One region of the Pseudoalteromonas sp. S1650 genome, then DNA from elsewhere that is predicted to be linked to it. Evidence: predicted binding sites of a transcription regulator. Region 1 holds the regulator's gene; each other region holds the start of a gene.
The links. The regulator sigma-54, encoded in region 1, starts transcription at its own class of promoters, with help from an activator protein. The targets are predictions, from matches to a motif close to GTTGGCACGNNNNTNGNNT.
Positions count from the first base shown of each region.

Region 2: the regulator sigma-54 is predicted to act here: its motif matches at 4,729-4,747, upstream of dps (DNA starvation/stationary phase protection protein Dps).
Region 3: the regulator sigma-54 is predicted to act here: its motif matches at 3,735-3,753, upstream of CWB80_RS18480 (PspA/IM30 family protein).
Region 4: the regulator sigma-54 is predicted to act here: its motif matches at 4,836-4,854, upstream of flgJ (flagellar assembly peptidoglycan hydrolase FlgJ).

Region 1 covers NZ_PNDF01000115.1:11,778-19,420, reverse strand. The annotation lists gene mgtE (magnesium transporter) at 1-665, opposite strand, end outside; gene CWB80_RS21620 (HPr family phosphocarrier protein) at 877-1,149, opposite strand; gene rapZ (RNase adapter RapZ) at 1,163-2,008, opposite strand; gene ptsN (PTS IIA-like nitrogen regulatory protein PtsN) at 2,009-2,461, opposite strand; gene hpf (ribosome hibernation promoting factor) at 2,465-2,752, opposite strand; gene CWB80_RS21600 (RNA polymerase factor sigma-54) at 2,779-4,275, opposite strand; gene lptB (LPS export ABC transporter ATP-binding protein) at 4,382-5,107, opposite strand; gene lptA (lipopolysaccharide transport periplasmic protein LptA) at 5,104-5,625, opposite strand; gene lptC (LPS export ABC transporter periplasmic protein LptC) at 5,615-6,169, opposite strand; gene kdsC (3-deoxy-manno-octulosonate-8-phosphatase KdsC) at 6,166-6,717, opposite strand; gene CWB80_RS21575 (KpsF/GutQ family sugar-phosphate isomerase) at 6,721-7,643, opposite strand, start outside.
Region 2 covers NZ_PNDF01000077.1:25,938-33,580, forward strand. The annotation lists gene CWB80_RS19060 (heme ABC transporter ATP-binding protein) at 1-227, opposite strand, end outside; gene CWB80_RS19065 (FecCD family ABC transporter permease) at 220-1,278, opposite strand; gene CWB80_RS19070 (heme/hemin ABC transporter substrate-binding protein) at 1,275-2,084, opposite strand; gene CWB80_RS19075 (GGDEF domain-containing protein) at 2,266-3,039, shown strand; gene corA (magnesium/cobalt transporter CorA) at 3,126-4,082, shown strand; gene dps (DNA starvation/stationary phase protection protein Dps) at 4,143-4,661, opposite strand; gene CWB80_RS19090 (CBS domain-containing protein) at 4,889-5,308, opposite strand; gene CWB80_RS19095 (CC0125/CC1285 family lipoprotein) at 5,474-5,938, opposite strand; gene CWB80_RS19100 (RT0821/Lpp0805 family surface protein) at 5,950-6,642, opposite strand; gene CWB80_RS19105 (RNA polymerase sigma factor) at 6,639-7,130, opposite strand; gene CWB80_RS19110 (S8 family serine peptidase) at 7,301-7,643, shown strand, end outside.
Region 3 covers NZ_PNDF01000070.1:795-8,437, forward strand. The annotation lists gene CWB80_RS18450 (secondary thiamine-phosphate synthase enzyme YjbQ) at 1-69, opposite strand, end outside; gene CWB80_RS18455 (chemotaxis protein CheX) at 66-533, opposite strand; gene CWB80_RS18460 (transcriptional repressor) at 607-1,041, opposite strand; gene CWB80_RS18465 (MarC family protein) at 1,136-1,756, shown strand; gene CWB80_RS18470 (hypothetical protein) at 1,854-2,333, shown strand; gene dusA (tRNA dihydrouridine(20/20a) synthase DusA) at 2,569-3,546, shown strand; gene CWB80_RS18480 (PspA/IM30 family protein) at 3,795-4,469, shown strand; gene CWB80_RS18485 (PspC domain-containing protein) at 4,480-4,686, shown strand; gene CWB80_RS18490 (hypothetical protein) at 4,696-5,022, shown strand; gene CWB80_RS18495 (copper chaperone PCu(A)C) at 5,103-5,609, shown strand; gene CWB80_RS18500 (DUF2333 family protein) at 5,618-6,604, shown strand; gene CWB80_RS18505 (TIGR04219 family outer membrane beta-barrel protein) at 6,609-7,376, shown strand; gene CWB80_RS18510 (TIGR03899 family protein) at 7,410-7,643, opposite strand, start outside.
Region 4 covers NZ_PNDF01000109.1:11,274-18,916, reverse strand. The annotation lists partial or broken gene CWB80_RS21405 (flagellin) at 1-263, opposite strand, end outside; gene flgL (flagellar hook-associated protein FlgL) at 494-1,750, opposite strand; gene flgK (flagellar hook-associated protein FlgK) at 1,753-3,816, opposite strand; gene flgJ (flagellar assembly peptidoglycan hydrolase FlgJ) at 3,830-4,798, opposite strand; gene CWB80_RS21385 (flagellar basal body P-ring protein FlgI) at 4,992-6,086, opposite strand; gene flgH (flagellar basal body L-ring protein FlgH) at 6,099-6,782, opposite strand; gene flgG (flagellar basal-body rod protein FlgG) at 6,798-7,586, opposite strand; gene CWB80_RS21370 (flagellar basal body rod protein FlgF) at 7,608-7,643, opposite strand, start outside.

The DNA of each region.
Region 1 (7,643 bases):
TCACTTTCATCCATAGAGATTAGGATTGACTCACAGTCTTCATCCATTAAATCACGAACAACTTTATCAGAAGGACTTGTCAGTAGCGTGGTTAACGAAAGCGCCCCTAAAAAGCAGTTATGTTTATCAACTACATATAAATCATCGGTACCCTCTGGTAACTCACCTCGTAAGCGTAAATAGCGTAAAACTACATCTAGGGTAACATCTGGACGAATGGTTACCGTATCGCTGTTCATCAGGGCACCGGCTGAGCGCTCTTGATAAGAAAGCGCTTGAGTTGCCCTTTCTCTATCTTGCGAGTCCATCGCGCTAACAACGTCTTGATATACGGTATCAGGAAGACTACGTAAAACCTCACCTAAGTCATCGTCGTCCATATCTTCTGTAGCAGCAGCAATGTGCTCAGGCTCCATCTGGGCAATAATGCCAAGACGTACATCTTCAGAGAGTTCCTCTAGAACATCACCACGGACATCTGGGTCAACCAGCTGCCAAAGCATACGACGAATTTTATGGGGAGAAGACTCAAGTAAAAGGGCTGTATCACAAGGTGCCGTTTTGGCTAACATGCCGCGCACTTGAACAAATTGACCACTATTGAGTGACTTGGTCACTTGTTTGAGTTGTTGTAGTGGGTAATCTTGTTCAAAGGCTTCTGGCATTGGCGTCCTTACAACTGAAAAAAGTTTAAATAGGCTATGCAAATACAGCATAGTTGCTTTGTAGTGTATTTGCAGAGATATCGTCGCACTGCGATAAATTTATTAAGAGTTTTGTAATTTAGAAAAGCGAGCGATATAAAAGTAGGATATTTAAAGGGAATTTTAAATATCCGAAGTAAGTTTACCGTAAACCTTGAAGTCTTAGCAAATGCTATTCTTGCTCGTGAAAGCGTTGCGCAATTAATTCGCCGATTGCCGTTAATGCAGCGTCAGCGTCAGGACCTTCGCATACAACACGAACCTCTTTTCCTTGACTACTTTCAAGGAGCATTAACGCTAACACGCTGTCGCCTTCAGCTTCTTTCTCATCTTGAAAAAGTGTAATTTTGGCATCAAATTGCAGTGCTAGTTGCGCTAAAACAGTCGCAGCGCGAGCATGTAAGCCAAGTTTGTTTTGAATTAAAAAGGTATCTTCAGCGTGCATTGTTGGTGCCTAGTTAGATATCTTGTTCGCGGTGGCGAATTTTTACATTAGCATGAGTTTTAGAAAAGCTTTCACCAATTGTTTGCGCTAAGTAAACAGAACGGTGTTGGCCTCCTGTACAACCAATTGCAATGGTTAGGTAACTGCGGTTGTTGCGCTCTAGATGTGGCAACCAAGTCTGTACAAAGGTTTGAATCTGCCAAGTGAATTTTTGCACTATGCTGTGGCTAGCTAAATAATCCCTGACAGGCTGATCGAGGCCGGTTAGTGGCTTTAAATCAGGCTCCCAGTGTGGGTTCGGTAAAAAGCGTGCATCAAAAACGTAGTCAGCTTCTTTTGGAATGCCATGCTTAAAACCAAACGACATAAACGTAATAATCAGTTTTTTATCTTTCTTACCTAAAATCTTTTCACGAATTGATTCTGCTAACTGATGAACACTCAAATCAGTGGTATCAATCATAAAGTCAGCGCGGGTGATCAGCACATCAAGCAGGATTTTTTCTTGTTTAATGGCAAGATCAAGCGGTAAAGAATCAATCGATAATGGATGCAAACGGCGAGTTTCAGAAAAGCGCTTAATTAGGGTTTGGTCATCACTATCTAGGTAGAATAGTGTTGGGTTTGCAAAACCTGGCAGGTACTCAAGAATATCATTAAACTCTTGCTGCTCTTTCGGTAAGTTACGTACGTCGATACTGACGGCAATTTTGTCATAATTATCAGAAACACTTCGCACGAGCGAAGGCAGTAGGTTGACAGGAATATTATCAACACAGTAGTAGCCTAAGTCTTCAAGAACTCGTAAAGCGACCGATTTCCCCGAGCCTGAGCGACCGCTGATAATTATTAATTCCATTTATGCCTCTGATGCAATTACTTGAAATAGTTGCTGATCGCTTGTAGCACTTCGCAACTGTTTACAAAAATCTTTATCTTTAAGTCTATCAGCAATTGTTGACAAGGTCTTCAAGTGCAACTGGCAATCGCCATCTGGTACGATGAGTGCCACAAAAATATCAACGGGACGATTGTCTATCGCATCAAAATTGATGGGAGATTCACTGACAATAATAAATGCATGAGGTTCATCAGCACCACTCATTCGACCGTGGGGAATAGCTATTCCTCGGCCGATACCTGTACTACCTAACTTTTCCCTGTTCAGAAAAGCATCTAGGATATCTTGTTGAGATAAATGAGGAAACTGCTGGTGAGCTAACTCGCTAATATACTCAAGAATTCTTTTTTTGCTATTAAAAAGGACCGCAGCTTTGCTGCAGTCCTGATTAGTAAGTGAACTAAGTTTCATAATTTAATGTCGAGCTAATTTCTCTTTATGCTTAATGACTTGGCGATCAAGTTTATCGATCAATGAGTCAATTGCTGCGTACATATCTTGATGTTCTGTAGAAGCGAACAACTCGCCTCCGTTTACATGTAAAGTTGCTTCTGCTTTTTGGCTTAATTTTTCTACATCTAAAATGACATGAACATTATTAATATGATCAAAATGCCTTTCTAGTTTTGCGAACTTAGTGTTTACATAGTCTCTTAATGAATCAGTGACTTCTACGTGACGACCAGTTAAATTTAGTTGCATAAGCATTTTCCTTCTATGTAAAACGTCTAAATCAGACTTTTACGCTGATTAGACGGAGGTATTGCTAGAGACTCACGATATTTTGCAATTGTACGTCTAGCTACTTTAATTCCTTGCTCAGCCAATATATCTGCAATTTTGCTATCACTCAATGGTTTAACCGAGTTTTCTGCAGCAACTAACTTCTTGATTAAAGCGCGAATTGCTGTAGAAGAACACTCACCACCATTTTCGGTGCTGACATGGCTTGAGAAGAAATATTTCAACTCAAAAATTCCCCTTGGGGTATGCATATATTTTTGTGTTGTAACCCGAGAAATCGTCGATTCATGCATTTCGACCATTTCAGCGACATCGTTTAGCACCATTGGCTTCATTGCTTCTGGGCCATGTTCAAAGAAAGCTTGCTGTTGTTGCACGATACAGTTGGTCACTTTTAGTAAAGTATCGTTACGGCTCTCTAAGCTCTTAATAAACCACTTTGCTTCTTGTAAGTGAGAACGAATAAATTGGCTGTCGCTACTTGATTTAACAGAGCGAGACATCGCTGCATATTGGCTATTCACTCTAATTTTTGGCATACAATCTGGGTTTAACTCGACTACCCAGCGGCCTTTCACTTTTTTCACTGATACATCGGGTATGACGTACTCAGATTCTTCGCGTACTATGCTATCCGCAGGCTTAGGATTTAAGCTGTGAATGAGCGTCATCACTTCTTTAAGCTCGTTTTCTTTAAGCTTAGTCTTTTTCATTAAAGTGCGATAGTCGCGACTTGCTAATAATTCGATATGCTCAGATAAAACCATTTTAGTTTCAGCTAAATATGGCGTATTGGCATCGAATTGACGAAGTTGTATACACAGGCACTCTTGTAAACTTCGCGCGCCGATACCAACTGGATCGAATAACTGTATTCTTTTTAAGACAGCTTCAACTTCATCGAGTTCGATTTCTTCTTCATCATTATTTTGATTAAAGCTTTCGACAATATCTTCGCAGCTAACCGTTAAAATACCTGAGTCATCGATAGCTTCAACGATGGCAACGGCAATCGCTTCATCGGTAGGACTAAATGGTGTGAGCTGTAGTTGCCACATTAAATATTCTTGCAGTGTTTCTGTTGAAGCACCTTGGTAAATAGACTCGTCTTCAGGCATTGGCCCAGACGATGTTGATGGGGCGGCACTCATGTACTCATCCCACGTAACATCCATAGCTAAGTCATCGCTAACCGTATCCTTACTCAGAGCATCACTGCTTTCTTGCTCGAATTCGCTAGGTGCTTCGTCGGCAGACGCGCTGACTTGTACATCGTCAGACTCCGCTTTTTGCTCATTCTTACCGATGCTTTCTTCGTTGTAATCCGCTTCTTCCACTTCAAGCAGAGGATTACTATCAAGCGCTTCTTGAATTTCTTGCTGGAGATCCAATGTACTGAGCTGCAACAAGCGAATGGCTTGTTGCAGTTGTGGAGTCATTGTAAGTTGCTGGCCCATGCGCAGCTGTAATGATTGCCTCATGTATCCCTAACAATCCTTTTTAAGTTATCGGTAACGGTGAAGACACTGTTATCGATTTATTGTCATTGTATAAGTCTAGCAGATGCTCTAGTCGGTGGCGTAATGGTTACAGCCTGAATTGCTCGCCTAGATAAACATCACGTACAGTTTGGTCAGCTAATACGTGCTCAGGTGTCCCTGATGCAATTAGCTCCCCATGAGAAACAATGTAGGCTTTTTCACAAACATCAAGGGTTTCTCGAACATTATGGTCAGTAATAAGTACACCAATACCACGATTTTTTAGGTGCTCAATAATTTTCTTTATATCTAACACCGAAATAGGATCAACACCAGCAAAAGGCTCATCTAAAAGGATAAATTTAGGATTAGCGGCTAATGCACGTGCAATTTCAACGCGGCGTCGTTCACCACCTGACAGTGCCATACCTTGGCTATCGCGAATATGTTGAATGCTAAATTCATCTAATAAGTTGTTAAGCGTCTCTTCGCGCGTTGTTTTGTTAAGATCTTTGCGGGTCTCTAATATGGCCATCAAGTTTTGGTAAACTGTTAATTTTCGAAAAATAGACGACTCTTGTGGTAGATAACCAATACCTAAGCGCGCACGGCTGTGCATTGGCAAAAGCGTGATATCGTTATCATCGATGCTTATTTTTCCTTTGTCGCTTGGTACGAGGCCTACAATCATATAGAAGGTCGTTGTTTTACCTGCACCATTTGGCCCTAACAAGCCAACAATACTGCCCGCTTCAACTTCAAGACCGACATTTTTAACCACTTGGCGGCCTTTGTAGCTTTTAGCTAAAAGCTCTGCTTTTAATGTGCTCATGGTTGGCCTTTATCGTCTTTTTTATTTTCTACAGGCACTAAAATAGTGTGTACACGATCTGTTGAGTTTTCGTCTTTTTCTGCGCTGATCAGCTGTTGAGCCATATCATAGGTAATGCTTTTTGCCGTTACTTTTTGACCCGCTTGAGTGACTTCAGCTTCGCCATTGAGTGTTAAGAAGCGTTTCGCAACATCATAACGAACTTCTTCGGCGCTGGCGCTCATCACGGTACCATCAGCTTGCTTTTCTTCGAAGTAAGCTGGTTTGCCTGTAGCGATAATTAATTCGACTGTACCTTCGGTGTCACCGCCATGTGCCTCAAGTCGCTCTGCTGTAATGCGACGATCACCATGCACGATCTCTACGTTACCTTCAAATATGCCAACGCCATCTTTTAGTTTACCGACTTGGCGATCTGAGCTAATGCTAATTTGAGCGCCTGTTTGCTCGGCAGCTGCGCCCGAAAAGGCAATCAATAAGCTTGGGATCAGGAGTAATTTCTTCAGTTTATTGGTCATAGTATATGGTTCGTGTATGGTTAGTTAACTCAACAATTTCGGCTTTTAAATCGGCTTTTAAGCCTTTACCGGTAATTTTTAAATTCGGTCCTGTTAGTGTTACAGGTTGCTTTGAAAACATCGTCATTTTATCAATGTCGACATTAATATTTTCTGCTTTTATGTCTTCGATCATACCGTTATGGGTTAAGTTTTTAGCAACTACATCCCCTTCAAAAATCAGCTGATCATTTTCGTATAAAGTAGCTTCTTTGGCTCTTACTTGCCAAACTTGCTGATCGCTATAAATAGTAAAAATAGGTTGTTCAAAAAAGGTAAACCCTAATTGTTGATACAACTCCATTTTTGCAGCTGCCACTTTATGACTAATTTTACCTTGCTCGTCATAAGCTGTTTGCTTTAGAGCAACGGCAGTGTAATCAGGCGTTGCGATGATCTCGTCTTCACTAGTTATTGTATCAGTTGACTGGTTAAAGTACGGGTACCATAACCACACCATGCAACAGACAAAAACAATACTCAGTAAAATACGGGCTATATTCATGCGCTGGTTCCATCGCTAGTTAACGGCTTGCCGTTTTCTAACATCAGTAAATCAGTTAATTCACGCACGGCTCCAAAGCCACCCGGTAATAATGTGGTGTAATGAGCCAGCTTCTTGATGAGCGGGTGTGCATCGTTTACTGCGACAGCAAAGCCAACTTTTTCCATAACTGGTAAGTCTGGACCATCATCACCAATATAGGCAATCTGTTCATCTGTCAGCCCCAGTTTATCCTTTAACTCTTGATAAGCAATCAGCTTATCTTCTTGTCCCTGATAAATGTGCTGAACTGTTAGGCTAGTCATTCGCTGCTGAACTATTTGTGAATGGCGGCCAGTAATCACTGCCACTTCAAAGCCACTATTAATGAGTGCTTTAATACCAAAACCATCTTTAGTATTGAATGCTTTAAGCTCTTCGCCATTATTACCCAAATAAATTCGACCATCAGAAAAAACACCATCAATATCACAGATTAATAGTTTTATTTTTTGAGCACGCTGACTCACATCAGGGCTCAGGGGCTGGTATAGTTCGGCGAATGTCATTGCTTAGAGAACTCCTGCTTTTAATAAGTCTTGCATATTAAGGGCACCAATTGGTGTGTTGCTTTGATCCACCACAATTAAACCATTAATACGTTTATGCTCCATAATATTTAAAGCTTCAGCCGCAAGCATGTCAGGGCGAGCCGTTGTGCATGAACGGGTCATCACTTGGCTAATTGCCGTGTTATGGATATCGATGCGCTGTTCTAAAATACGGCGTAAGTCACCATCAGTGAATAACCCGGCTAACTTTTCATCTGCACCAATCACTGCGGTCATACCAAGGCCCTTGGCTGACATTTCAATCAATGCATCTTTGATGCTTTGGGTTTCGCTAACGATTGGCGTTGCGTCGCCTGCGTGCATCACATCATCTAATGTAAGTAATAAACGTTTACCTAAGCTGCCACCAGGGTGCGAAAGTGCAAAATCGTCGGCAGTAAAACCTCGGGTTTCTAGTAGCGCAACCGCCATTGCATCGCCCATAACCAAGGTTGCAGTGGTGCTTGCCGTTGGGGCAAGGCCTAACGGACACGCTTCTTGGCTAACTTTGATGCACACATGAACATCAGACAGTTTTGCCATTGTTGAGTCTGGGTTGCCTGTTAATGAAATCATTTTTGCGCCAATGCGCTTAATAACAGGGATAATACTGAGTACTTCGCTGGTCTCACCTGAATTTGAAATACACATCACCACATCGTCGCGGGTGATCATGCCTAAATCACCGTGGCTAGCTTCGCCAGGATGAACAAAAAATGCCGGAGTGCCAGTACTTGCAAGGGTTGCAGCAATTTTATTACCTACATGGCCAGACTTGCCCATACCAATCACAATAATACGACCTGTACATTGGAACATTAATTGGCAAGCATTATCGAAATCTTGATTTATATATTGCTCAATTTCTTGTAAAGCTTGTGCTT
Region 2 (7,643 bases), on a different contig from region 1:
CGTTGATGGGCCAGTTTAGCTTGGCTAAATTTTGCTAAGGGGTGGTTGTGGAGCAGTATTTCACCTTGATAAGGATGACTTCCGGCTAGAGTGTGGAGCAAGGTCGATTTTCCAGCTCCATTTTCACCAATTAAGCCCACACATTGACCTGCTTTAATCTCACCAGTTAAATCTTGCAAGATGGCTTTTTCGCCGTAATTAACACTTAAGTTATTAAAACTAAGCAATTGCGCCTCCTTGCTTACTTTTTAAAATAAGGTAGATAAACAAAGGCGCACCAAGTAGGGCGGTGATTATCCCAATAGGAAGTTCTGCTGGCATGACTAATGTGCGTGCGAGCCAATCAGAGAGTAATAAAACGATAATGCCAAGCAACATACACAAAGGCATCATAACCCGTAAATGGGGACCCACCATAAGCCTTGCAATATGCGGAACAACCAAACCAACAAACCCGATTAAGCCTGTCATTGCGACACTTGCTCCCACACCTAATGCAACTAAAATAATGATTTGAAATTTAAGAGTCTGCGTGTTTATTCCTAAATACTGAGCTTGTGATTCACCTAGCAGCAAACAATTCATAGGTTCTTTTAAATACCACAGGCCAATTGCACTGATAAGTAACAGTGGTAATGCTTGATTTAAATTAGTCCACGTAGCACCGCCAAGTGAGCCCATAGTCCAATAGTTTATTAACCTCAGCGCACTGTCATCAGCATAAAAACTTAATAACCCTATTAATGCAAAGGCAAGAGCGTTTACTGCTACACCGACCAAAATCAAGGTCGTCACATTAACTTGACCGGCCTGTTTAGCGATAAGGTAAACAAAAAGCGTGACAGCCAATGCACCTAAAAATGCGGCATAAGGTAAATATTTATCGGCTTGAAAATCAAATTTCGCACCCAGTGCGATAAATGCCACTGCAATAACTGCAGCGCCTGAACTAATACCAATAATAGATGGGTCGGCAAGTGGATTACGGCACAGGGCTTGAGTTGCCGTGCCAGTTTGAGCCAGCACTAAACCAATCATTACTGCTAACATAAAACGTGGTAAACGAATTTGCGTAACAACATTAATTTGTAACGGGTCAAACTGTGTAAAGTGCTCTGGCGCAAGCCAAGCAATAGCTAAACGCCAGTCCCAGCCGGCGGGGCCAAAACCAATACTTAGTAAAGATAAGGCGGCAATACTCAGAACGCAAAGGACTATCCATTTATTAGGAAAAAGCCTTGTTCTTAGCTCTATTGGTAAAGTAATTGAACCGTTCATAGCTTATTGCGATATTCACTAACTTGCTCAATGGCAATCGCTATTCTTGGTGTTAACCCCAATGATAATAAACTATCCATAACCAGTAACTTACAGTTTTGTGCTGCTTTTAATAAAGATAAAGCGGGCAGCTTACAAAATGCATCTTTACCACCTAATGAGTAAACGACATGAGCAGGTGCAATAATAAAATCGGGTTGCTCTACGGCAAGGATCTCTCTATTTAATGGTTTAAAGCCTGAGTGAGTCTGCGCTAAGTTTTTAATTCCAGTATATTCAAACAACATTTGCGGCACGGTATCAGTACCGGCAGCAACTAAGCCTCTATCATTGGCCGATAATAGAAAAAGTGCTTTTTTACCAGTAAGCGAAGATTTTTCAGGTAAGCTATTTTGGATTTTTTGATTTAAAGCACGTGCTTGCTCTTGCGCACCTAATTCATTACCTAAATTAGTAATTAAGCTATTTAGCTCACTGATAGAGTCTGGCTTAGGGTAGGTTTTTAACGTTACACCAGTCGAACTGATTTGTTTCAATACTTCAGGTCTGCCAGTTCCTTCAAGTGCAAAAAGTGCCGTTGGGCGTAAAGAAAGTACACCTTCCGCAGCAAGATCGCGGTAATACCCAACCTGAGGTAACTCTGTGGCCGCTTTTGGATACATACTCGATTGATCAACACCTACTAGCTCTTGCTGCTGACCTAACGCGAATATAATTTCTGTTAATGTTCCTCCGGCACTTACTATTCGTTGCTCAGCGAAGACTGAGCTTGAAAGCAGTAATAACATGACGCTTAAGTATTTCATATTTGCACTCACTTGAATGATAGTAGCCCTATTATAATTAATTAAATGCAAATGAAAATAGTTATCACAATCAATATGTGTTTGAGGGTGTAACTTCGTAGTTCAACTCTTTGTGCTAGTCTTGTTGGATGAAATTTAGATTATACTCGATCATCTATTACTTTGAGGGCGGGAGGCTTGCATGAGGCGTTTTTATGAAACAGAACGAACTTTAATGGATTATCGAGAAAGAGAAAAAAGCCGTTGGCTTAGGATGCTTTTTATTACTGTGATTAGTATTGCAATTTCTTTACTGATTACTTTCTTGATTCTTCTTGCTACAGGGACAGAAATGATGCCTATCATTTTTATTATAGCGACAATTGCTCCTGCAGTTACTGCACCAATCGTTTCATGGTCTATTAGTGGTTTGATGATTAAAGTTCAAAAATTAGAGGAAACACATCGAAAACTAGCAATGTATGATCATTTAACAGGATTGCTATCTCGTCGAGAGTTTCTAGCTCAAGGGAATGAACTATTGCAAATGTGTCAAAGTAATAATCAACCAGTTGTATTTGCTTATTTAGACTTAGATCACTTCAAAAAAATTAATGATACATACGGTCATGCTGCTGGAGATGAGGTATTGGTAAGTTTTGCAAACCTAGTCAAGAAAACTTTAAGGCAAGAGGATTTACTAGGTCGTTTAGGGGGCGAAGAGTTTGCTCTAATTTTGGTAAACACGCGAGTGGTAGAGGCAAAACAGAAGCTAGAATTGCTCCGTAAATCTGTCGCAAAGATGACAATTAATTACGCTGAGCAACCGCTAAAGATTACAGTTAGTTTAGGGGTAGCTGATTGGGACCGTCCTCATAAAGAAAACTTAATATCGTTAATGAAAAGAGCTGATAATGCACTTTATAGTGCTAAATCATCTGGGCGAAACCAGCTTGCATTTGCCAAGCTATTTTAATGGCTTGCTCCATAAAAACACTGATATATTGTTTGTTTTTGAAACATCTAAATTCTTTAAATAATTTTATTTTTTAAGTAGGGCGCATGTTACGATTTTTTTCTATAGACCAAGGTGTGATCACAGAAACAGAGCCAGCTGCTGATATGCCTCTTGCAACCGCTATTAAGAATGCCCATTGGATTGATACTATAAATCCGACTGAAGAAGAACGACAAGCGCTGGCAAGCACCCTTAATATCACCTTACCCGGCGCTGATGATGTTGAAGAAATCGAGGCCTCTTCCCGTTGCTTTATCGACCATGAAGGCTTGCATGTGCATGCGCTTTTCATGTCACCAAACGAAGGGCGCTTTAATACGGTAACCGTAGCTTGTTTGTTACAAGACAACTGTTTGCTGACAATCCGCGATGATGAACTAGCCGATTTTCGTCTATTACGACTACGTGCTCGGAAAGGGCAAGTGGCGTGTGATAATCCAAAGCAACTTTTGGTGACTTTATTTGACCAAAAAGTCGAAAACCACGCTGATATGCTTGAAGACATGCATCATCAGTTAGAAAAACTCAGTGCCTATGTACTTGAAGAGGATGACTCTGACTTAGAAGAAGCCGTTGGCCGAATTTCTCGCCTTGAAGATAATAACGGTAAGGTGCGTTTATGTTTGATGGATACGCGCCGGAATATTTCGTTTTTACTGCGCCACCTAGGAGCGCCGACAGAAGACCGCGAATCACTACGTGAAATTGTACTCGATATTGATACCCTTATGTCTCACTGTACATTTTTGTTTGATAAGGTGAATTTCTTAATGGACTCGACTCAGGGTTTTATTAACATCGAACAAAACCAAATTATCAAAACCTTCTCTATTGCCTCAGTGGTGTTTTTACCTCCAACCGTTGTCGCCAGTATCTATGGGATGAATTTTAACAGTATGCCTGAACTGCAATGGGCATGGGGTTACCCGTTTGCAATTGGCATTATGTTGCTGTCTGGCTTTGCACCTTACTTGTTCTTTAAACATAAAGGTTGGTTGTAACAAAGCATAAAAAAGCCCAGCAAATGCTGGGCAAGGGGTCTTCGGATAGACCTAGGGGGTTTAACCTTTCAATTCGCCGGTAGACGATTCAATATGCGCACGAACAAACCATTGGAATTGTTCTAAATCAGCCAGTTGGCCGGTGATCATATCTTCAGAAACTGGGTCTAGCTCACCAAGCTTTTCGATAGCAGCACGGTGATCTTTATTAACACCGTTATACACTTTATCAAGCGCTGTTAGGTGGTCAGTAACTAAGCCTTTACCAATTGAATAATCTTGCCAAGTACGGCGTTCTACAATTGATTGAGGTGTGCCAACAGGTACACCGCCCATGGTTGCAATACGCTCTGCAATCGTGTCAGTCATCTCTTGCACTGCGCTTACTTGTGGGTCTAACATTTCGTGTACACCAATAAAATTAGGACCAACAACATTCCAATGAATGTGTTTTAAAGTGAGGTGTAAATCGATTAAAGCGACCATGCGTTGGTCTAGAATAGCAATCGTGTCCGCTGCAGCTTGGTCTTTAACACCCGGTGCTGTAAATTCTGCGATTTTTGATGATGAATTACTCATTACTCCTCCGAGATTATCTGTAAATTTCCTTTCGCTTTTAATCTAAAAAGCATGTGTAATTACACAGAAGCAAGCGTTGTGCCTAATAATTATTAAATTATAAAATATTGAATTTAAAGGTTTAATTTAATTTAAGTCTTGAGGTGGGGTGATTCTAGCTAAGAAGAAGTATGAAAACTCTGCACACCTTCTGTAAAAAATTCAGTGTGCAGATACAAAGTTACGACTTAAGAAAGTAAAGCCGCCGCTAAACGAACAAAATCAGATGAGGTTAGAATGCCCACTAGGTTGTTATCTTTATCAACCACAGGCATGCAGCCATGACGGTTTTCAACAAAAAACTTAGCAACTTCGTGTAGCGGTTGCTCTGGCGAGATACTGGTAAAATCGGTAGCCATAATATCAACCACTTTAGTTTGCTTTTCCTTGCGTTCAAGGGCGCTGGCACTGTAATTAGCCATGATATTCATTACCTGAGCAATCATGATTTTTTGCGTTAACATGCCAACCAAACCACCATGCTCATTGATCACAGGGATATGACGAACATTTTTCTCTTTCATTAGATTATGAGCATCATGCAGGGTATTTTGCGCGCTAATAGCAAATGGGTCTGGCGTCATTAAATCACTAACTAGGTGTGTCATGGCTACATCCTTACAATTAATCAAGTTGTGGTAAGTTTAGCGCTTATCTAGTTAATTTCACTTAAGTGAGATCAAAGTATTAGTGATTAACGGTGTAATTACTTATGCAGTTCAGCCGTAGGTAAAAAGATGTAATGAGGATAATTTTTACCTTAAATATTAATTTTATGAATTATTAGCTTGTTCAATTAGCGTATAAGCATCATGCGCTTTTTCACTTGGTTTTATGCCTTTTCCTAAAATGATTGTTAATTGTATGACGATTGTGCGCTCTAATAACGTTGACTCATGCCGTGCTGGCGAAGTTTGACTTGTGCAGGTTAATAAACCGCAGTGTGCTCTTTGCTCAAAACGTGGTTTGTTAGTGGGCTTGGTGCGTTCAACATCAACTGCCTGCTCGGCAACGAGAAACCAGTCATAACCGGTGTCTATCGTAATGTTGGCGGCTTGCAGCATACTTTGCTCAAGCGCTGAGCGCTTTGAACCGTGACGAGTCTCGTATCGAAGGATATATTGATTATCTGCAAGCTGCTTAGTTGTTAGGCCAGGAATATTTTTATCATTCGAATGTTGGCTGCTGGTGCAGCCAATTAATACAATGGCAATATAAGCTAATAATACGTGTTTCATGATTGTCTCGCTTATTGCCAATGGCTAGTCAGTGCTTGTTGTTCGGCGTTACGATCTAACGGTTGGCCTTGAATGTGCTCGTCGATGTAACTATCAAGCGCAGGTGTTTTAGTTGCTAAGCGATAGCTTTGGCTTGACATTGCGCGTTGCTCGCTCGATGCATGAAGCTGCCAAATTCCTTGTTGTTTACAAGCAATATGTGTTTGCTGGGTAGTTTTAGAATACAGCGTGTATTGGCGGCAAAAATCGCCATTAGTATTAACAAAGCTAAGCTGTGCAGTTAGGCTTCTGTTTGTATCTAATAGTGTGTTGTCGCCACTCAGTTGTTGATCTAATGCGTTGGCAATGGGTTGTTCCAAACCTTGTTGTTGAACAAAGCTAGCAATAGCGACTGTAAAAAGCACCGCAATACTTGCTGCAACGGCCATTTGTTTGCGACCAGCTAGTTTAATTTGCTGCCATTTGGATAGCGAAACGACATTCTCTTTATTATGTTGCTCGATTGTTTGTGCAAGTTCATCAGACAAGGGCATTGCATCAATCTGTGCTGCGTGTTGTTTAACTAGCATGTCAACTTCAGATAGTTCAGCTAGGCGTAAAGCGAGTTGCTCATCTTCAGCAATTGCATTACGTATTGCGTCCATTTCGTTTGCTGGTAATTCATTGTCTAAAAAAGCACTGAGTGTTTGGTCATCAATCTTCATGCGTTTTCCTTAGTGAAATCAGGCTTAATTAATTGATAAAGTGCAGCTCTGGCTCGTGACAATTTACTCATCACGGTGCCAACAGGTATCTCGAGGGTGTGTGCAACATCTTTGTAAGCCATACCTTGCACTGCTACGAGGGATACAATAGCGCGCTGTTCATCTGGCAAGCTTGTTAAAGCGTTATTTACTCGTTGTAAAGTCTCTTGGGTAGCGAAACTCTCTTGTTCATCGTCACAGACGGGTTCTTGAAGTTCAGTATTTTGAACTGCCTTTAAGCGCACTTTTTGCGAGCGGTATTCGTCGATCCAAACATTGCGACAGATCTTGAAAGCCCATTTTAGTGGTTCAATATCATCGGGCATGCCTTTTTGTAAAAGTTTCTCGATGGTCATTTGTACAATATCATCGGCATCTGCTTGATTGCCGGTAAGCGAAAATGCAAAACGTCGCAGCGCTGGTAATAAACTGGTTACTGTATTTGTCATAGTTTCCCTTATTGGTTAGGGCAAGGGCCGATTAATGAAATAACTCATCAATGATTCAGCCAACTCACACTACTATAACGAGCAAGAAAAAGTTTTATTCCCAATAAATGCAATTTTTCTTTCACTGAAACGTTATAGTAGTACCTAACTAAATGAGAAGTCACTGTAACATGAAATTGAAATCAGTCATTTTAAGTAGTTTGCTGTTTACTTCAAATACGCTATCAGCTGCGATTATCAAGCCAATAAATGGTGTGATAGAACAGGTAGATCCTGTTATTAATCAACTTGAACCGCGCATAACCAGCCAAGTAGAAAGCATACGCAAACATGAGTTAATCGACGACGCAACAGCCATTGTGACCTCGCTACCCAAAAGGCTAGAGATACTTAATCAGTTGCAGGCTCCTGCATTTGTTGAAGTCGATGTTGAGCATGGTTTTCGTGCAGTTGAAAGGCAATGGATAATGCTGGCGAATGAACAGCATCAAGAAAAACTGTTGCAAATTGGCG
Region 3 (7,643 bases), on a different contig from region 1:
CTCGTCATCAATGATGTGAAAGCCTCGTGAGCGAGGCTTCAATTGAATGGTTTTTTGCTGCCAGCTCATAGTTTATCAAAGCTAACTTCAATATTGGCGTTACCATCAGCTGACGTGAATGGAATTAATACCTTGGCACCTTCACATTTATGAGCAATTGTATGTCCCTTACCAGACACTACAACTGGCGTTGCCATATCAAACTCATAGCCTTTTTCGCCAAGTAGATTTTTTGCGCCACCTGTTACCATGTTAGTAATTTCACCTACCATGTCGGTTACTTCTTCATTTACCGTATCAGGGCGTTCACCTAGCATTCTTTCCATAATGGTCAGAGCTAGATTTTCATCAAAGGTGATTGAAAGTGAACCTTTAGTTTGTGGGCCAACCATACCAATCAAACCTGATACATCGCCACGGGCTAGTTCGTCTTTCTTTAAACTAGGTTTACCCGGCTTTAATTCTGTTTGAGCCATAGTGCTCAATACATTTAATAATGATGATAAAAAAGGGTTGATGAACTCCACATTCATTATTTATTTTCCCTTAGGTTTCGAAATGCCGTTAATCATACTTTAAGTGTAGTGGTTGTTTCAAACACCGCACTTATTCTTTGCATTTTTCGCATTTACCATGCGCTTCGATTGTTTGTCCAGAGACAATAAATCCACTTTCAGCTGCTAAGTTATTAAGTTCATGAGAAATTACTGTTGAATGTAATTCTTTTACATAACCACAGCTATCACAAATTAATAATTGTACAGGGTGGATGTGATCAAAATGATGGCACAACATAAATGAGTTGGTGCTTTCAATTTTATGAATAAAGCCAAGTTCCGATAAGAAATCGAGCGCTCGATAAATAGTGGCTGGTTTTGCGCCTGATTCAGTTAATTTAAGTTGTTCTAATAGGTCATAAGCACCCACACCACCTTGCGCACTAGCTAATAGGCGGAATACTTTTTCACGGATGGGTGTGAAACGAGCACCACGATTATCGCATACTTGTTTTGCTTTACTGACGAGTGATTCTATATTCATCTTCTCTTATCCTTACGCTACCGTGATATACTAACATACTGTATTGTAGTTGCAGTGTTTTTATTCGCTAACACGTTTTTAGGGAGTTTGATTAATGAGTGAATTGCTAGCGGCATTCATTTTCTTTTTTGCGGTAATCGATCCAATAGGCACAGTTCCCGTTTTTATTGCTGTTACGCGCTGGGATGATGCTAAGTTCAAACGCAAAGTTGCTTTAAAGGCGGTTGGCGTTTCGGCGCTGGTTTTATTATTTTTTGTTGTTGCAGGTGAGCTACTCTTAAACGCGATTAACATTCCTCTTTCGGCGTTTCAGATTGCTGGAGGAATTGTGCTATTACTTTTTGCACTGTCGATGATATTTGGTGAAAGTAAACCTGAAACCGAGATAAAAAGTGTTCGTGATAGCACTGAAACCGCTATTTTTCCTTTGGCGATTCCTTCTATTGCCAGTCCGGGTGCCATGCTTGGTGCAGTACTAATGACCCGAAATACCGAATACACTTGGTATGAACAGCTTATAACTTCCTCAATCATGCTTTTGGTATTAGTAATTGTGTTGGTTTTACTTCTACTTGCTACGCATGTTCATAAGTTAATAGGCGATAGTGGCGCAAGTATTATTAGCCGGGTGATGGGTTTAATTCTATCGTCAGTGGCGGTGACTAATATCTTAGGTGGTATTGCTCACTATTTTGGTTTAAGTGTCGTCGCGTAGTTTAATTTAAAGTGCATTTTCAGTGATTTAAACTTTGAATAATTGCCTTCTTTTATCTAACTTTAAAGAAGGCAATATAAAATTTAAGGAACAAAGAATGCTAATCAAAAACGTTGTTTTATCTGTCTTTCTGATTTTTAGTTTAGGTGCTTGCATGGAGCCGACCTATGATAGTGGTAAGCTAAAAGTCATCGAAGTAACAGACCATGATTTTAAAATTAATGGTGAAAGCGCCGTAACTGTAATTGTTGGTCATGCTAATGTGGCAGAATATAGCTTCTCACTTCGTAAAAGTGATTTAAAGAAAGGCACGCTCCTGCAGTCTGTGTCTGACAGTAATCCAAATGTCCGTGCTGATGGTACCTTCTTTAGCGAGTATTATGTGCAATCAAAAGATCACGACACGCGAGCATCAATTGAAATTGTAGAAATAGACCCCGTTGAGAAAATCGCACGAATAGCTGTTGGTGCTAAGCTAGTTAACCTGAAAAATGAGGATTACAAAGAACTCGAAATTACTGTTTTAGAGCTTACGGGCCAAAATCTTGAACATCTTCTAAATGAAGTGAAGATGTAACCTTTCCATTTTTGCTTATTCTTAAAAGAAGTGAGATTGCAGTACACTTCTTCGTCTCTTTTCATCATCTGATCTTCGATTAAGCCATGCCGGGAGTTAGCTTCGGTGGTATAATGGCTGCAATTTTTCATTTCGGTGCATGCCTAAAGGTATGTGTCATCGCTATATTAAGCGTTAATCGTATTAGGTAATTTAAGTTGCAAGTAAATGCATTGATCTTTAAAGGGGCCATGTTATGAGCACAACGACATTAAACCGCCGTTTTTCCGTGGCACCCATGTTAGATTGGACAGATCGTCACTGTCGAACCTTTCACCGTAAAATGACTAAGCATGCTGTGCTTTACACTGAGATGGTGACAACCGGCGCTATATTATTTGGTAAGGGCGATTACTTACATTTTAATGAGCATGAAGGCCCAGTGGCATTGCAACTTGGTGGCTCAGATCCTGAAGCGTTGGCTAAGTGTGCAAAGTTAGCAGCAGAGCGCGGTTATCATGAAGTAAATTTAAATGTTGGCTGTCCGTCTGACCGTGTGCAAAATGGTCGTTTTGGTGCTTGTTTAATGGCTGAGCCTAAACTGGTTGCTGACTGCGTTGCTGCAATGAAGGCCGAAGTGACTATTCCTGTTACAGTTAAAACGCGCATTGGTATTGATGAGCAAGACTCGTATGAGTTTTTATGTGCTTTAATTGAAGCGAGTCATGATGTTGGTTGCGATGACTTTATTATTCATGCGCGTAAAGCGTGGTTAAATGGCTTAAGCCCAAAAGAGAATCGTGAGATCCCACCTCTGGATTACCCGCGCGTTTATCAGTTGAAGAAAGATTATCCGCAACTGCACTTAAGCTTAAATGGTGGCGTGAAAACAATTGCTGATAGTGTGGCTCACCTTGATTATGTTGATGGCATCATGATTGGTCGTGAGGCGTATAGTAATCCGTTTATTTTGTCTGAGGTCGACGAAAATATTTATGGTGATGAAGCCTTTACGCTAAGTCGTCATCAGGTTGTACGCTCGATGTATGACTATATTGAAGATGAAATGAGCAAAGGCGCTAACTTTTGGCATATTGCTCGCCATATGTTGGGGATTTTCCAAGGCCAACCTGGTGCGCGTGGTTTCAGACGCCACCTTTCAGAAAAAGGCCATGGTAAAGCGGCCGATTTATCTGTTATGGATAAAGCTTTAAGTTTTGTCCCAGAAGCCTAATCACAAAGCCTATTAAAAATAGCCTATTTAAAAGCCACATTTTGTGGCTTTTTTGATCCTAAAATTTAGTGAAAAAGTTAATTATTTAGTCAAATTAGTTATTTTTCATTCAGTCACTAGTCAGCCTGAATCTAAATTTAATTAATCTAACTTATTGTATATAAATAATAAATTTATTTTATTCATTAGTTGGCACAAGAATTGGAATCTCCTAGTTGTATTAACCCAATAATCAACAGGAGAGTCACATGGGTGTATTAAATCGCGTAAATGACATTATTCAGGCAAACCTTTCTGCAGCATTAGACAAAGCTGAAGATCCTGAAAAGTTACTTAATCTACTCGTGCAAGAAATGCAGGATGCCCTGACTGAATGCCGTGCAACTGCTGCGACATTTTTAACGCAAGAAAAACAAATGAAACGTGAAATTGCAGCGAAACAAGCGAAAGTAGCAGACTGGCAAGCGAAAGCAGAAAAAGCGTTGAGTAAAGATCGTGATGATCTTGCCAAAGCAGCATTAGTTGAAAAGCAGCGTTTAACGACAGAAATCGAAGCACAACAAGCTGAAATGGATAAAGTGGCAGAGTCACTCGCTAAATTGACAGAAGATTGTCAGCGTTTACAAAACAAGCTTGCAGATGCAAAAGCCAAACAGCTGACTTACATGCAAAAAGAACGCGTTGTTACAGCACGCTTAAAAGTAAAAGAGCAGCTGCATAGCAGTAAAGTTGAAGATGCATTAGCACGTTTTGACTACTTAGAGCAGCGCGTTGAAAACATTGAGTCGCAAGTTGAAGCGTATGAACTTACACAAGGTGATGCTGCAAATTCAACAGCAGCACAAATCGCAGCCCTTGAGAAAGATGAAGCTATCGATAAAGAGCTTGCAGATTTAAAAGCAACGATGAAGCAGTCGGCTTAGGAGGTTAATGATGAATACTTATCACACATCGACACGTTGGTACCGTGATCTAAGTAACAAAAAGATCTCGGGTGTGTGTAGCGGACTCGCTGCGCGCTTGGGATTCCCGGTATGGTCAACACGCTTGGTCATGATCATATTACTTATTCAAATGCCGCTGTTAATCGGCGTGGGTTATTTAGTGGCTCATTGCACTTTACCAGTGAAAGGTTACTAGGAGTAGAGCATGAAAACGTTAGCTATCATCATTTTGGCAATGTTATTACTATGCACTGATGCAGTTTCATTTGTATCCTTTGACTCATGGCAATTACCATTGTCAATTGCTGACATGAGTTGGGCTGGGCTTGAGGTCATCGGTGCAATTGTCGCTGTGATTGCCGTTGTTGCAGGTGTGGCGCTATTTACCATTGGCCTACTTGGTGCGGGTGTTGTTGCTCTGATTGGTGTTGTACTTGCGTTTTTGTTTGGCTCAGTAATGATTGCATGGCCACTTTTACTTATCGCGGCATTATGCTGGTTGATTGCCGATAACAAAAAATCGCCAGCTTAAGGTACGAATAAACTGCCTTAATACATAAAATATGCTAAATTTAGCGGGTAAGTTAATGTCTTAACAAGGATTAAAACATAATGAAACTGTGGCCCGCATTCTCTTTTCTTACCGCAAGCTTATTCTTTAGTACTTTTTCATCTGCCCATAGTGGTCATGACCACAGCGATGTTGCCGAAGTTACTGTAAGTAACGCGCAGGTACGTGAATTTTTACCAGCCAGTAAAGCAAGTGTTGCTTATTTGACCATTACTAACCCAAGTGAACACGCAGCAGTGTTAACTAAAGCAGAGCTTGATGGTTTAGGTCGTGTTGAAATTCATCAACATACTCATGTTGATGGCATGATGAAAATGGAACAGGTTTTATCATTAAAAATTGATGGTCACAGCAGTGTTGAATTTAAACCAGGTGGTTATCACTTAATGGTGTTTGAACCTGAAGAGCAGCTAAAAGCAGGGCAAGAGCGCAAACTCACGCTATATTTTAATGACGGCAATCGAGTTTTTACTCAAGCTAAAGTTGTGTCTTTACAAGAAATGTCTGAACAGGCATCACAAAAAAGTAAAGGGCACTCACATCACTAGGAGATATTATGTCTGAGCATAAAGGAAAAATAGCCAGTGCATTACTTATTATATTAATTATTTTTTACGCGATTGCTGTTTACTGGAGTAGTGAACCAGCTCGTATGGATGTTGTAAGTAAGGCTAAACAAGAAGCGCAGATGCGTGGTGAAAAGTTTGTAACAGGCTATACAACAACCACAACGTTGATCAATGTAGCAAGTACATTATTAAATAAGCCTGGCGGCTATTTATCTAACGATATGATGCCACCGAGCGTAATGATGGATAACATGCCTGCGTGGGAATATGGCGCGCTTGAAATGACCCGCGATTTAGTCTTGTCGATGCGTAAAGATTTCAGCCGTTCGCAGTCTCAATCAACTGAACACGAAGCGTTAAAAAAAGCACAACCGCAATTTAATATTAGCTCGGTAGCATGGGCATGGCCAAGTGCTGAAACTGAGTATCAAAAAGGCATTGATTTACTCGTTGTGTACCGCACTCAAATTGCCGATCAGAACGATCGTGATAGTCAATTTTATGCGCGTGCAGATAACTTACGTGGCTGGCTAAAAGAAGCAGAAAAACGTCTTGGCAGCTTGAGCCAGCGTTTAAGTGCAAGTGTTGGTCAAGATCGTTTGAATACAGATTTAGCAGGTGATACCGCGGCTCATCAAGCAACTTATGCTCCTTTACAGAACCAAGTGAAAACATCTTGGTGGCAAATTGATGATGTGTTTTATGAATCGCGTGGTGCAACGTGGGCATTACTACACTTTTTGCAAGCGGTTGAATATGATTTTGCCGATGTCTTAGAAAAGAAAAACGCTCGTGTTAGTCTGCAACAAATTATTCGTGAATTAGAGGCTACGCAAGAAACAGTGTGGAGCCCAATGATCTTAAATGGCAGTGGCTTTGGCTTTGTAGCTAACCACTCACTGGTCATGGCGAATTATATTTCTCGAGCCAATGCGGCTCTAATTGAACTTAGCGAACTTTTAGCGCAAGGATAAAATGATGAAAAAGTACTGTTTAGCAGCTGCCCTTTCAATGGCCTGTTTAGCTCCAACAGCACAAGCTGATACATTATTAGGTTTATACCTAGGTGTTGATGGTTGGCAATCAGATAACAGTGGTAGTTTTGCTCAAGATGGAAATCTACAAAGCTTTAAATTTGATGATGAAACGTTCACGAGCTACTACGCAGCACTTGAGCACCCAGTGCCGTTAATACCAAACATTAAACTAAAATACACTGAACTTGAGTTAAATGGTGATACAACACTTGATGAAACGTTTAGTTTTGGTGGTTCTGATTACGTTGTAGGCACACAAGTAGGCACTGTGAGTGATTTATCGCATGTCGACTACATTCTATACTACGAAATCTTTGATAATGATTTGGTTTCAATTGATTTAGGTGTAAATGCTAAACAATTTGATGGTGAAATTGTTGTGACTGGTACATCTCAAGAAGGTGGCCAAAACACGACTGAGCGTGTTGATTTTTCTGGTTTCGTACCTTTAGTGTATGGCCGGGCTGAAGTTGGCTTACCATTAACGGGTTTAAGCGTTTTCTTTGAAGGTAGCCTACTGGCTATCGACGATAGTAAAGTCCAAGATTACCAAGCGGGTATTGCATACGCTTTACTTGATAACTTAGCAATCGATATGGATATTAAAGCGGGTTACCGCTCAATGACGTTAGAGCTTGATGATATTGATGATATCTACACAGATTTAGATGCATCGGGCCCGTTTGCAGGTATTCAAGTTCATTTCTAATCGAATTTTTCGATTTATTTTTAGCTGGCGGCTTTACTTTAAAGCTTGCCAGCTAACTTCAAATTCATCTTCTAATGATGTTGCCAGTATTTGCTTATAAGCTTTGTTTATTGGTGATGCGATTAGCTTTCTTAACTCGTCACCAGTCTGGGTAAATTTATAGTAACTGAGTACTAAGTCATTACTTTTTGCTTTTAAAACCAAGCGTTGATTCATAAAGCTCAGTATTAGTTCTTGACCAGCTTTTAAAACCGCCGATTCGATTTC
Region 4 (7,643 bases), on a different contig from region 1:
ATGTTAGTAGATTCTTGCATTGCACCTTCAGCGGTTTGCGCCATCGAAATACCATCATTCGCGTTACGTTGCGCCACCGCTAAACCATTTATTTGTGAGGTTAAGCGATTTGAAATTTGTAGGCCTGCTGCATCATCTTTTGCGCTATTTATACGCATACCCGATGCTAAGCGTTCCATAGAAGTTGCTAGACCATCGCTCGATTTAGTTAAGTTACGTTGTGCGTTAAGTGACGACACATTAGTATTGACTGTTAATGCCATTTTACCATCTCCTAGTTTTAATTAGGCTGTGGTCCAATGAACTTGTGAGGAACCACGCGCTTTGTAAAACTTAAAAGCAGGAAATGTGCCAGCTCAAAGAAAAATTACAACCCACTGTTTTTAAATAACTTTTAAAACTTCTTTTTTGTAAATGTAAGAAATAAAAAGGCCAGTGACAATTTTTTGCCACTGGCCTAATAGAAAGGCAAACCTTTACCGTATGAGTTTAATTATAAATAATCAAAAAGCGTTAAATTAGCTAAACGACCAAAGGTTGCTTGTGAAGCCTGTAATGCGGTTTCATGCCTTGTTAAGTCACTAATTGCTTCGGCCATATCAACTTCAACCAGATTTGATTTACTCGATTTATTATTGATATCTATCGCACTATTTGAATCAGTGATACTTTCAACCAAGTTCATTCGAGCACCTAAACTTGCTTGTGTGAATACCACTTGTTCGCTGGCGCTTTGTAATTGGTCTAAACCGTCTGCCAGTGCATCATTAAGCTCATCACCTTCTAAACTACTATTTAAATTAGTGATTAAGTTTTGCATAGTATTGAGTACATTTTCTTTATGTGGGGCTTCTAATTCAAATTCGAATGTCCCTGGTGCAGTGCCTTCAAGCTTAAACTCCATGCCTGCATATTCAATAGGCTCCCCTGTAAATTCACCAGTGACAGCCGGTGTAACGGGGTTACCATAACCATCATTAATTACATAGGTATCTGGATCGCCCGAGTTAACGCCGGCGACAAGCTCAACCTGAAAAGAGTTATCTGCAGCTGTAGCTGTGGGATCTAAATCAAAATTTGCTTTGTGGAACTTATCAAAATCAGCTTGGTTTTTTACATACACAGTACTTTGTGCAGTAATACTTCCCGTCACAGTGCCTTCGTTATCAACAACATTTAAACGCGCATTTACATTTTCAAAAGCACTAAAACCATTATCGCTCGATTTAACATTCACCCCTTGTGCAATAGTTACTGAATGCTGGCCTTGGTCGCCTTGATAATCGTATTGACCTGTATTTGAGTTAAAGCTATAGGTTTGAGTTGTATCTTGATAGCCAGAAAAAATATATTTACCGTCTTCTGACTGACTATTCATTAAGCTCACTAGGCTTTTTTGCAGCTCGCTTAATTCACTCGCAATAGATTTTAAGTCATCATCACTCATGGCACCACTACCCGCTCGAATTGTCAGCTCTTGGGCTGCCTGAATGGTGGTATTGATACTTTGTAAGATACTTTCTTCTGTTTCTAGCCGTCCATTCAACTGATCAATATTTTTAGTGTATTGCTCATTTGTTTGGATCTTATTCGTATATAAAGCTGCTTGTGAATAAGCCGACGGGCTTTCAGAGGTCGATAAATACTTTTTACCTGTTGTTACACGCTCTTGTGCATTAGCAACACCTTGCTGACCTTCAAGAATTTTATTAACGCTGTTTTGATACATTAAGTTATTTGATAAACGCATAATTACCTCGCTGAATTAAGTAAGGTGTCGAATATTGAACGAGCAGTGGCAAGCACTTGCGCCGATGCCGCATACGATTGCTGAAAGCGCAGTAAGTTTGCCGCTTCTTCATCAAGGTTTACCCCTGATAATGATTCATACCAAGCCTCTGACTGCTCTGCTAATGCGGTGAATGCTTGTTGACTTGTTTGTGCCTGCGAAGTAACTACACCAATATCTGATACTAAACCAGTGTACGCTTGATTTAGAGTTTTATGATTATTCGTTGAATTACCTGAAACGTTTTGTCTTACAATGTTATCGTTTTGAATGTCAGCTAATAGTTGCCCATTACGGTTATCATCAAAGCCATCTACATTAGCCTCTATAGTGAATGAGTCACCTAAAGCTGGTGTGCCTTCAATGTTAAAGTCAAAACCAACTTCCTCCGCAGTGAGCGTTGTAATATCATCTAAAACGCCCGCTGCCTCAGCTTGTTGAATAATATTTTTACCAGATGAATCAATTGTAAATGGATCAGTCTCATTGGTACCATCACTTAAGGTGTACATATCTGGGTTTTCAGCGCTTTTTGTTAAAGTTAAAGACCCTGTTGGTAATTGTAACGCTGGGGTGTCTGTGAAATTTGACACATCAGATACAGTTCCAGCTGAAATACTGGCAGTGCCTGTATTGTTAATATCGTTTGCGGTACGAATAGGTGAAGCGAGTGCAATATCTTCTGGACGATTTGTTGCAAGCTCTAAGCTTGTTGATGCTTGAGAGTTGAGTTTAACCATAAATTGGTCATCAACACTTGGCGCATTAGTCATATCGAGGGTAATTTCTAAGCCAAACAAATCTAAACCTGAGTTGTTTAATGAATTAACCTTACCTGTGGCTGGGTCAACGTCTGCTGTAGTAAAAATATCATCGCCGTTGGCATCTTTAATCGTCTCGCCTTTATTATCAACAGGGTAAATTTCAACTTCATTTGTATCACTGTATTTCACAATAAAATCACTGGCCGGCAAATTACTGCCTTGTCCAGGTTCAACCGTTGCCGTCATACTCGAATTACCGTTATTAGCTTGATAAGCAAATGCATCAACGGTAGGAATTTTAAATATATCCCCACCTAAATTGCCATCGCCATCCATACCTAAATGATTTTGCTGATTAAAAGCATCGGCCAATGTTAAACCCATTTGACCCAATTGATTTTGTGCTGGCACTAAAATATCGTCACGAAATGCCAGTAAGCCACCTATTTTGCCTTTTAACTTATCTGTATCTAATTCTAACGAAATAGCTTTACCGTCATTAGTATCTAAGTGTAATTCTTTAAAATTAGGATCAGGGTCGCCCGTTAAAGAAAATAGATTAAAAGCACCATGCTGCATTACTAAGGCTTGGCCTGTTCCCATATATACTTGTTTAGAACCATTGGGCCCATCAACTGTTTCAATATCGATTAGCTCAGATAAATCACGAATTGCTTTATCTCGTTCATTATAAAGCGAGCTAGATCCTGATTCTTGTGAGGTGCCATCTACTGACGCGATCTTAGTATTTAATTCACTGATAGTTTGAATAAGGTCGTTTGCTTCTTCAGAGAAAATCTCTAATTGATCATTAACTACGGTTTGCTGATCTGCAACAATGCCTGATAAACGCTCCATTTGGTCAATTAGACTTTGTGCATCAGTCATTACTAATGACCGTGCTACAGATGATGAAGGCTGGTTTAAACTTTCTTGTATGTTGTTAAAAAACGAGTTGATACTGGTTGATAAGCTGTTTGACTCTTCAGAAAACAAGCTATCAACTCGACTCGCTTCTGTGACGAATTGATCAAAAAAAGTTTTACTAGAGGTATCTCGATTTAGTTGCTTTTGCGCAAATTCATTCAGTAAGCGATACGTTTCACCACGGCCGACTTGATTATCGATCATGGTTGTGAACTCAGTACGCTCACGCACATAGCCCTCGGTATTAACGTTGGCGATGTTTTTACTGGTGGTTTGTAAAAGCTCAGAGTTAGCTCTGATACCTGCATTTGCTATGTCATATAAGCTAAATGACATGAGGGTCTACTCCTTAACGTACCAATGAAGCAGCGACGCTTTGAAGCTCAACACGCTTCAATACCTGCTTAATTTTATCGGCATAATTTGGATCAGTTGCATAACCTGCTTTTTGTAACGAATCTAAAAAGGCTGCAGGCTCTGCGGTATTATTGAGTGCTTCTTGATAACGTGGATTTTCATTTAAGAAATCCACAAAATCATTAACACTGTCTTTAATCGATTGATAAGAGCGGAAACTGGCTTGCTTTTTAACTGGCACGCCTTGTTCAAATTCAAGCGTGACTTTGCTTGCTTTATCGCCTTGCCAGCTCCTATCCGATTTAATATTGAATAAGTTGTTACTACTTGTGCCATCAGCTTTACTGATGATGTGTTTACCCCAGCCCGTTTCGAGTGCAGCTTGAGCAACCATCACTGCAGGGTTTAAACCAATCTTCTGTGCTGCATTTTTTGCGTGCTCCCAAATAGAGCTAATGAATGACTCAGCATCTTCAAAACGATTTTCTGTTTGCTCGTTTGCTGATGTGTCTGCAACAGGCTGTGGCTCAGATTTAATGTCGTGGCTATCATTCGTTACGCCACGTGCGCGTTTATCACTATCAAACTCAGCCGTCGTTCTAAGCACAGAGCCCGGGGTAAACTGTTTACCATCTGGCGAGAGCTGCTGAACGATTAAATCAGCTAGGCCGAGCGAACCTTTTGATGAAAGCTCAACCGACATCTGTTGGTCATGCATCTCTTCAAAAAACTTAACACCGCTTGAATTAAATGGGCTGTCTTTATCTTCAAACGCTTCATTTGCTTTACGCATGCTTTTCAGCAGCATTTGAGTGAAAATAGATTCAAATTGTGCCGCCGCTTTTTTCAGCGCCTCTTTTGACGCATCGCTAGAGGCATCACTTTTTAAGGCATTTTGACGTAATGAGTCTAAGTTGCCTAAATCAAAAAAGTTTTGCTTGTCGAGATGATTAGTATCCATCAGCTTTTTGACACAATAGTTAATAATGAAAATTAAAATGCAAAAATTGCGCCAACAAAAAGCTTTATAAATGAGTAGCTAATAGCTGATACAAGAAAGGACTGAATTAGAATAAATATTTTGTCTGATATTTGTGTGCTGAATAATTTAAGAATGACTAAAAATACAAACGCGCTCGACAGCGCGTTTTAATTTAAATGATAACCAGTTGCCCGTTTATCGCCCCCGCTTCTTTTAAAGCCTCAAGGATTGCCATTAAATCACCCGGTGCAGCCCCAACTTCATTGATTGCACGCACAAGATCATCAAGATTAACACCTGGATTAAATACAAAAGCACGTGAGTCATCTTCGTTCACATCAATAATGCTTTGATTGGTAACGGTAGTTTCACCATCACTTAAAGCATTTGGCTGTGACACATTTTGCTGCTCAGCAATCGTAACCGTTAAACCACCATGAGTTATTGCCGCAGGCTGTAGCTTCACGTTTTTGCCAATCACAATTGTACCTGTGCGGGAGTTAACAATAATTTTTGCTGCTGTGTCTGCAGGCTTAAACTCTAAGTTTTCAAGTGTCGACAAATAAGCAACACGTTGAGAAGCATCTCGCGGTGCTAACACTCGCACTGAAGCTGCATCAATTGCCTGAGCACTGTCAGGCCCCACCAAATCATTGATAGTTTGCTCTAGGCGTTTTGCTGTTGTGAAATCTGGGCGATTTAAATTAAAGGTAATATAGTCACCTTGCATAAACGGGCTCTTAATAGCACGCTCTACAATGGCACCGTTTGGAATACGACCCACTGTGGGTGTGTTAATAATTACACGGCTACCATCAGCCCCTTCCGCACCTAAACCACCTACAACTAAGCTACCTTGTGCAATCGCATAGGTATTGCCATCAACCCCTTTTAAAAAGGTTTGTAATAAGGTACCACCACGTAAACTACCCGCACTACCAATAGACGAAACCGTAATATCAATGGTTTGACCGGGTTTTCTAAATGCCGGTAACTCTGCATGCACAGCCACAGCTGCAACATTTTTAATCTTAGGTTTTAAGCTATCAGGTAAGGTAATACCAAAACCATTCAGCATGGCTTTAAAGCTTTGTTGAGTAAATCGGCTTTGTTCACCTGTGCCAGGCAAACCGACAACCAAACCATAACCCACTAATTGGTTTGCGCGCACGCCCTCAACCATAGATACATCTTTGACTCGCTCAGCCTGTGCAGAAAACTGCAGGCTAATTAAGCAAAGAGCGATGATGTATTTAAACCCATTCATGACTTTATTCCTCTAAAATGGGAAAAGCGAACTACTAAAGAAACGAGACAGCCAACCTGCACTTTGCGTTTCTTGAATTTGCCCTTTACCTGAGTATTGAATTCGCGCATTAGCAATACGGTTTGATGTGACCGTGTTATCTGCTTGCACATCTTCGGGACGAACTAAGCCTTCAAGGCGAATAAATTCTTCACCGGTATTCAAAGTAAGCCATTTTTCACCGCGAATAACCAAGTTTCCATTAGGTAAAACACGCATCACATTGACAGAAATATCACCAAATAAGCTATTTGATTGATTAGACTTTGAATCACCTTTAAACGATGCCCCAGAACCAATACCAAACTGTATGCTATCACCACCAATATTCACCGGATTGCCACCAAGCCCAATAACAGGGTCTAAACTAGCGTCCGTTTCTTTATCGGTTTCGGTTTTAGCGGCTTTGGTGGCTTGCGTTGATTCTTGCAATTTAACCGTGATGATATCACCAGCGCGCAATGCCTTTTTATCTGAGTACAAGTCATCTGCTGAATAACTATCAAACAACGAACCCGTTGGTACCATCGGCTCTGTTGTTGGCTCAGGGTACATAGGCGCATAGTAAGGGTCATCCTGAACCACATGATGATTTTGCGTTGTCATACAACCACCCAGCATTAATGCTGCCGATGTGACTAAGATAATATTACGCATGCTGCCTCCTACCCATTAAAGCTGTTGATTGATGTAACTAAGCATTTCATCAACCGCTGAAATCACTTTTGAATTCATTTCATAAATTCGTTGTGTTTCGATCAAGTTAACAAGCTCTTCAGTTACATTCACGTTAGAGGTTTCAAGAGATCCTTGAACCACCGTACCTAAACCATCAATACCTGGGTTACCTTGCACAGGTGCGCCACTTACAGCGGTTTCTGTGTATAAGTTTTGTCCCATAGGCTCAAGACCCGATGGATTAATAAAATCACTAATCGTTAGCTGACCAATGACCACGTTGTCTGCTTGCCCTGAAATACGCACTGACACTTCACCGTCTTGTGAAACAGTAATTGATTGCGCATCGTCTGGAACGTTCATTTCAGGCTGTAATGGAAAACCAGCACCAGAAGTTACAATGCGGCCATCTTCGTCAGTGGTGAATTGACCGTTACGCGAATAGGCAATGTTGCCATCTGGTAATTGCACTTCAAAAAAACCTGGTCCTGAAATCATCCAGTCCAATGAATTTTCAGTGGTAAGCATGTTACCTTGTGAAAAGTTCTTTTGGTTGGCAACCACTTTGGCACCCGCACCAAGCATTAAGCCTGATGGCATTTCAGTGTCTTGTGACGAACGGCCACCTGGTTGGTTGATGTTTTGATATAGTAAATCTTCAAATACGGCGCGGCTTTTTTTGTAACCGACCGTGCTGGCATTCGCGAGATTATTTGAGATCACCGAAATATCGGTTTGCTGGGCGTCAAGCCCGGTTTTACTGATCCATAATGCAGGATTCATAACTCTACCCTCTCAGTCATCTTAAACAATGCGTAACAGCTGATCTTGACGCTCATC